2 linked regions of the Methylomagnum ishizawai genome follow. The protein of the gene in region 1 interacts with the protein of each later gene in a pairwise test. Links are inferred from orthologs where the notes say so. Each region holds a gene or a part of one and is shown on either strand. Other genes may lie near its edges.

Region 1 (3,565 bases):
GCCCCGGCGGCCCCCCGCACAGGAGGGGCCGAGCCCGCCAAATCCTCGGTTCCCAAATCCAGCCCGCTCGGTTCCCTCGACCTGTCCGACGAATTGATCGACGATTTGCGGCGCTTCGAAATCGAATTCATGGAAGGCGGGTCGGAGGCCGGGGACGACGCCGAACTTGGCTTCCTCTCCCTGGACGGGCTGGACGCCGACGACACCGCGGCGACGCCCGCCCCCGCCCGCGCCGCCGAAGCGAAAACCCCCGCGCCCGCCGCCAAGGAGCCGGAACAAGCCCTGTTCGACGCCCTGGAATTCGACCTCGATTTCCTGAAGGCGGCGGACACCGAACCCCAGGCCACCCCGCACCGGGACACCGGGCCGGTGGGGGAACTGGAGAACCTGATCCCCTTCAGCCTCGATCTGGAACCCGCCCCCGAACCGGAAGAATCCCTGCTGGCGGATCACGGGTCCGCCGACAAAACCATCGACGACATCCTGCGCGAACTCACCGGCCAGATCGGCCAGGAACCGGCGGAAACAACCTCCGAGGCCGGTCCGGCGGCGGAGCGCGCCCCGCTGGGCCGCTTCGATTTCGACCTGGACCTGTTGGAACCCGCGCCCACCATCGACGAGATCGAAGAATTCCAAGCCCCCGCCCCGACCGACCTCGAACCCGAAGTCCAGGAACAGGAAGAAGATTTGTTCGCCGGATTGACCGACATGGATCAATTCGAGACCAAACTGGATTTGGCGAAAGCCTACGCCGATATGGAGGACGAGGATTCGGCCAGGGAAATCCTCATGGAAGTCGCCACCCACGGCAACGACCGCCAAAAAGCCGAAGCCACCGCCTTGTTGGATAAACTGGACGGCAACAACACCGACCTTTCCCTCGCGGGACAGCGCGGCAGGCGCGGATAACCCGCCCCCGCGAACGCCCTAAAACAAATCCTTGATCCCGGCTTCCCCGCCCGCCGCCTCCGGCATCCCGCCGCCGCCGCAGGCCGACCACCGCGCCGGCACCGAGCCGGCCACGAAGGGAAAGCGCGAAGCCCCCGGACAGCCCTCGTCGGTACGGCCCCCGGTCTCCCGGTCGATCCAGGCCCATTCCAGATTGTCCGGCGGGTCCAAGGCCAGGGGTTCGTGGCTGACGGCCCCGAGGGTCGCGGCCCACACCTTCAAAGCCCCCTGCGCCCCGGTCAGCTGCGCCGGTTGGTTGTCGTCCCGCCCCACCCAGACCACGCCCAGATAATCCCCGGTGAACCCGGCGAACCAGCTATCGCGCAATTCGTTGGTGGTGCCGGTCTTGCCCGCCGCCTCCAGCGTGGACGGCAGATAGGCATAGGCCGGCCGCCCCGTGCCCTCGCGCAACACCGACCGCAAAGCGGTATCGACCAGATAGACCGAGGTGGCATCCAGCGATTGCTTCACGCTCAGGCCGTAGCGGCGCAGGGTCTTGCCGTCCTGGGCCACCACCGCCTGGATGGCCCGCAGCGGGGTGATGAACCCTTCGCTCGCCAAGGTCTGGTACATCCCCGCCACCTCGAACGGCGTCAGCGCCAAGGTGCCCAGCAACAAGGCCGGCACCTGGTCGACCGGCTTGTCCACCCCCAATTTACGCAGGGTCTTCACCGTGTTACCGACCCCGAGGCTCATCCCCAGGCGGATGGTGGCGAGGTTATAGGAATGCGCCAAAGCCCGGTACAAGGGCACCGCGCCATGCTCGCGGTTATCGTAGTTCTTGGGCAGCCAGACCGGACTGCCGGGGCTTTTGACCCGGACGGCGCTGTCCTGCAAGGGCGTGGCCAGGGTGTATTTGCGGGGACTGGCCAGGGCGGTCAGATACACCACCGGCTTGTACAAGGAACCGATCTGCCGCTCGGCGTCCAAGGCCCGGTTGAAACCCGCCGCGCCCGGATCGCGGTCCCCCATCAGGGCCACGATCTCGCCATTGGCGCGGCGGGTGACGATGGCGGCGGTTTCCAATTGGGTGGAACGGGTCCGGGCGTCCAGTTGCTTGAGGATGGTGGTGGCGGCTTGCTCCAGATGGCGCTGCACGTTCACATCCAGGGTGGTGAAGATGCGCAAGCCTTCCGAAGTGAGGTCTTCGGGCCGGTATTCCCGCTGCAATTGGCGGCGCACCAAGTCCAGGAAGGCCGGATAGCGGCTGATGGCCTGGTGCGGATTCTGGATCACGTCCAAGGGCCGGGCCTGGGCGGTCACGGCCTGCTTGGCGTTGATATAGCCCTGCTCCACCATCTCGTCCAACACCAGATCGCGGCGCTTGTGGGCCTTGTCGGGGGATTTGAAAGGATCGTAGACCGAAGGGCCGCGCACCAGCGCCACCAGCAAAGCCACATGGTGCAACTCCAATTCGTCCAGCGAGCGGCTGAAGTAATAGCGGCTGGCCAGCCCGAAGCCATGGATGGCGCGGGCCCCGTCCTGGCCCAGGTAGATTTCGTTGAGATAGGCTTCGAGGATTTCCTCCTTGGAATAACGCGCCTCCAGGATCAAGGCCATGAAGATTTCGTTGAGCTTGCGCCACCAGGTGCGTTCGGAGGTGAGGAAGAAATTCTTCACCAACTGCTGGGTCAGGGTACTGCCGCCCTGGACGAGCGCGCCCGCCCGGATATCGGCGACGATGGCCCTGAGAATGCCCCGCGCCGACACGCCATGATGCTGGTAGAACTCGCGGTCCTCGGTTGAGAACAGGGCTTTCAGCAACAAATCGGGGGCTTGCCTGAGCTTGATGAGCACCCGGTCTTCCTTGAGGGCCGGATAGAAGCTGCCGATCTGGATCGGCTCCATCCGCAGCAAGGGCAGGGACTGGCCGCGGCCCGTTTCCACCAATTCCGCCACTCCTCCCCCGGCGAAGCGTACCCGGACCTCCCGCGAAGGCTCGGCCTTGTCCCAGAACTTGAATTCACGGGTCTTGAGGACGATGCCGTCGCGGGTGCGGTAATACGCGCCTTGCGAGGACAGTCCGGCATCTTCGCGGTATTTCAGTTCATCCAGCAGCCAGAGCAATTGGGCCGCGTCCCAATGCGCCCCCGCGTACAACTCGGCGGGGTCGGCGTAGACCCGCGCGGGCAAGGCCCAGCGCTTGCCCTCGAATTGCTCGCGCACCGTGTAGTCGAGATAGGCGATATAGGCCATGAAACCGGCGATGAGGAAGGGCGCGGCCAGGACGAGGAGGCGGCGGAAACCGCCCGACGGGCGGCGGCGGGCGGGTCGCACGGGGCGTCTGGGACGACCCCGGCCTGGAGGGCGTGAGGGGGTGGGCATCGCGGTGGGGAATCCGTCCGGGGCGGGCTGGGGGAGATGACGGATATTCTACATGGCGCGAGCGGTGGGCTTGGGGATGGCGGGACGGATCGCAACCCACCCGCCCTACACGGGCTACAGCGCATCCACCACGATATCGGCCAGCAACTTGGCATGTTCCGGCCCGTCGTTCAGCGCCGGGATCATCCGATAACTTTCCCCGCCCGCCGCCATGAACACCTCTTTGTTGGCGATGGCGATTTCCTCCAGGGTTTCGAGGCAATCGACCGCGAAGCCGGGACAGACCACATCC
Region 2 (3,131 bases), 2.7 Mb from region 1 along the record:
CGAACACCGGGGCGCGGACCCGTGCGCTTGCGCCCGCGTAATGCGCCACGAAGGATACGCCGCCCGTTTCGTGGCGGACTTCCCGGATTTCTAAGAAGGGCAGGCTGGATTGCCGCTCGCGGCCCGTTTTGCCGAAGCCGATGGCCCGCACGGCGCTGGGTTTACGGGCCAGGATGGTCTCGGCGCTGGCGTCGTCGGCATTAAACACCACGAATTCGAGTCCGGGCCAAGCCAGCAGCCGCAGTTTGGCTTCCAGGTAAGCCTCCATGCTGCCGTGATAATCGAGATGGTCGCGGGTGAAATTGGTATAGAGCGCCCCCTTGAACCGGACGCCGTTGAGCCGGCCTTGTTCCAGGCCGTGGGACGAGGCTTCCATCGCCACCGAGCGGAAGCCCAATCCGAGCAGTTCGCCAAGGATGCGGTGGACTTCGATGGCGTCGGGAGTGGTGTGGGTGGTGGGTTGCAGTGCGCCGGGCCGGCCCCAGCCCAAGGTGCCCAGTACGGCGCTGCTATTGTCCAGCGCCTGGGCCAGGAAATGGCTGCACGAGGTTTTGCCGTTGGTGCCGGTGATGCCGATCAGGGCGTCGAAGCCGCGGGAGGGTTCGCCGAAGAAGCGGTCGGCGATGGGGCCGATTTTCCCGGCCAGGTCCGCCACCGGGACACAGGGAACCGAAGCGATGGCGCCCGCCAACTCCGTGCCGCCGCCCTGGGGTTCGTAGAGGATGGCCGCGCAGCCGTTCTGGATCGCCTGCCCGGCGTGGGCTAGGCCATGGACGCGCTGGCCGCGCAGCGCGATGAACCCATCGCCCGCCTGGATGTGCCGGCTATCGTGGACCAAGCCGCCGACCGCGATGGCGGGCGGGGTGGTTTCGGTGAAACCGGCCAGCAATCTTGGTAAGTCGAAAGGGTGGGCATCGGCCAGGCTCATGCGGGTTCGTCCTGTCGGCCTGCCATCAAGGGGGTGGGTTCGTCCGGGGCGATGTTCAACAAGCGCAATGCGCCTTCCATGACGCTGGAGAACACCGGCGCGGCCACGGCACCGCCGTAGTATTCGCCCGCCGAGGGTTCGTCGATCATCACCACCATCACCAAACGCGGCTTGCTGGCCGGGGCCAGTCCCGTGAACAGCGACATGTATAAGGATTCGGTGTAGCCGTGGGCACCGGATTTCTTCACGGTGCCGGTCTTGCCCGAGACCCGGAAGCCGGGGATGGCGGCTTTTTGCGCGGTGCCGCCGGTGGAGACCACGCTTTCCAGCATGGTGCGGACCGTGGTGGCGGTCTTGGCCGACATGATGCGGTGGGCTTCCGGCGGGGTGTCGCGCTTGAGCAGGCTGACCATGGGGATCACGCCGTCGTTGGCCAGGGAGCTATAGGCGCGGGCCAGTTGCGCGGTGGAAGTGGACACGCCATAGCCGAAGGACAGGGTGGCCTGCTCGAAGGCGTTCCAACCCTGGTAGTCGGACAAACGGCCATGGGCCTCGCCGGGAAAGCCGCTGTCCAAAGGCTGGCCGAAGCCGAGATTGTTGTAGAAGGCCCAGAATTTCTTGGGCGGCACGCTGAGGGCGATCTTGGTGACGCCCACGTTGCTGGATTTTTGCAGGATGCCGGTCACATCCAGGCTGCCATAGCTGTGGACATCCTTGACGATGTTGTGGCCGACCCGCATCTGGCCGCCCGCCGTGCTATAGACGGTGTTGGGATGGGTCAGGCCGAGTTCCAGGGCGCAGGCCACGGCGAAGGGCTTCATGGTGGAGCCCGGCTCGTACAAATCGGTGATGGCCCGGTTGCGGGAGGGATTGCCCTTGAGCTTGCCCCGGCTGTTGGGGTTGTAGGAGGGCTGGTTGACCATGGCCAGGACTTCGCCGGTCTGGCTGTCCAGCAAGACCAAGGAGCCCGAACGGGCGCGGTGCTGCATGACCGCTTTTTTCAGTTCGCGGTAGGCTAGATATTGCAGGCGCTCGTCGATGCTCAGGGTCAAATCCTTCCCCGGCACCGGCAGGCGGATGTTTTCCAGGTCTTCGATGATGCGGCGCTTGCCATCGCGGATGATGCGCTTCGCGCCATCGGTGCCGCGCAACGAGGCGTCGAAGCCGAGTTCCATGCCTTCCTGGCCCTTGTCCTCGATATCGGTGAAACCCAGCAGGTGGGCGGTCACTTCGCCGGTCGGGTAGTAGCGGCGGTATTCGCGTTCGTCGTAGATGCCGGGGATGCCCAGCGCCATGGCTTGATCGACCAGTTCCGGGTTCATGCGCCGCTTGATATAGACGAAACCGCGGTGGTCGTCCTGGCCGATGCGCTGCTTGATCTCCTTGACCGACATGCCCACCAGATCGGCCAGGGCCTTCAGTTGTTCATGGGTGACTTCGGTCTTGAGGAATTCCTTGGGGTTGATCCAGATCGATTTCACCGGGGTGCTGACCGCCAGCAATTCGCCGTTGCGGTCGATGATACGGCCCCGGTGGGCGGGCACGGGCAGGATGCCGACATGGCGCAAATCCCCTTGCTGTTTGAGGAACTGCCGGTCCAGCACTTGCAGGAAGACCGCCCGCCCGATCAAGACGGTCATGGCGCACAGGATCAGCATGAGCAGGAAGCGCCAGCGACCGCTGTAATCGTCTTCTTTCACCACGTTCGGTTGGATGATTCGCATGTCGGCGCGACTCGTCTAAGGGTTGATGTAAAGGGTCGATTCACGGGCGGGCAGCACCATGCCCAGGCGGGCGCGGGCCATTTTTTCGATGCGGCTGTGTTCGGCGAAGGTGTTTTGCTCCAACTGCAATTGGCCCCATTCCTCGTCGTAGGCGTCGAGGGCTTGCTCCAACCGCTGGACCTCGGCGAACAACATGCGCGAGCGGTATTTCGTGTACACCACGCCCAGGGCGGAGGCCACGGCTACGGCGACCAGCACCAATAGGGTCCTCATGCCGGAAGCCGCTCGGCGATCCGGAGTACCGCGCTGCGCGCCCTGGGGTTCGCGGCGGTTTCTTCGGCGCTCGGCAGGACGGCCTTGCCGATCCGGGCCAATTTCGGGGCGCGTTCGTCCGGCGCGGGCCACGGCATGGGCGTGGAGCCGCCACTGCGCGACTCGTCGCGCATGAAGCGCTTCACGATCCGGTCTTCCAGGGAATG

Evidence for each region. The genes of interacting proteins can lie anywhere in the genome.
Region 2: the proteins of mrcB (region 1) and K5658_RS03245 interact in binary tests that used the Escherichia coli proteins (3 or more experiments, as listed by UniProt). The link is inferred for Methylomagnum ishizawai from one-to-one orthologs.

What each region holds. Positions count from the first base shown.
Region 1 is NZ_AP019783.1:3,455,126-3,458,690, forward strand. What follows is about bases 577-3,565. They hold mrcB (penicillin-binding protein 1B), read right to left. Parts: upstream 3,226-3,565; coding sequence 928-3,225; downstream 577-927. Other genes in these bases: K5658_RS23995 (motility hub landmark protein FimV), read left to right, coding at 577-909; hemH (ferrochelatase), read right to left, coding at 3,388-3,565. Outside these bases: more of K5658_RS23995, read left to right, coding at 1-576. UniProt on the Escherichia coli protein: Cell wall formation. Synthesis of cross-linked peptidoglycan from the lipid intermediates.
Region 2 is NZ_AP019783.1:732,939-736,069, forward strand. What follows is about bases 289-3,131. They hold K5658_RS03245 (peptidoglycan D,D-transpeptidase FtsI family protein), read right to left. Parts: upstream 2,653-3,131; coding sequence 925-2,652; downstream 289-924. Other genes in these bases: K5658_RS03240 (UDP-N-acetylmuramoyl-L-alanyl-D-glutamate--2,6-diaminopimelate ligase), read right to left, coding at 289-928; ftsL (cell division protein FtsL), read right to left, coding at 2,668-2,925; rsmH (16S rRNA (cytosine(1402)-N(4))-methyltransferase RsmH), read right to left, coding at 2,922-3,131. Also shown: more of K5658_RS03240, read right to left, coding at 1-288. UniProt on the Escherichia coli protein: Essential cell division protein that catalyzes cross-linking of the peptidoglycan cell wall at the division septum. Required for localization of FtsN.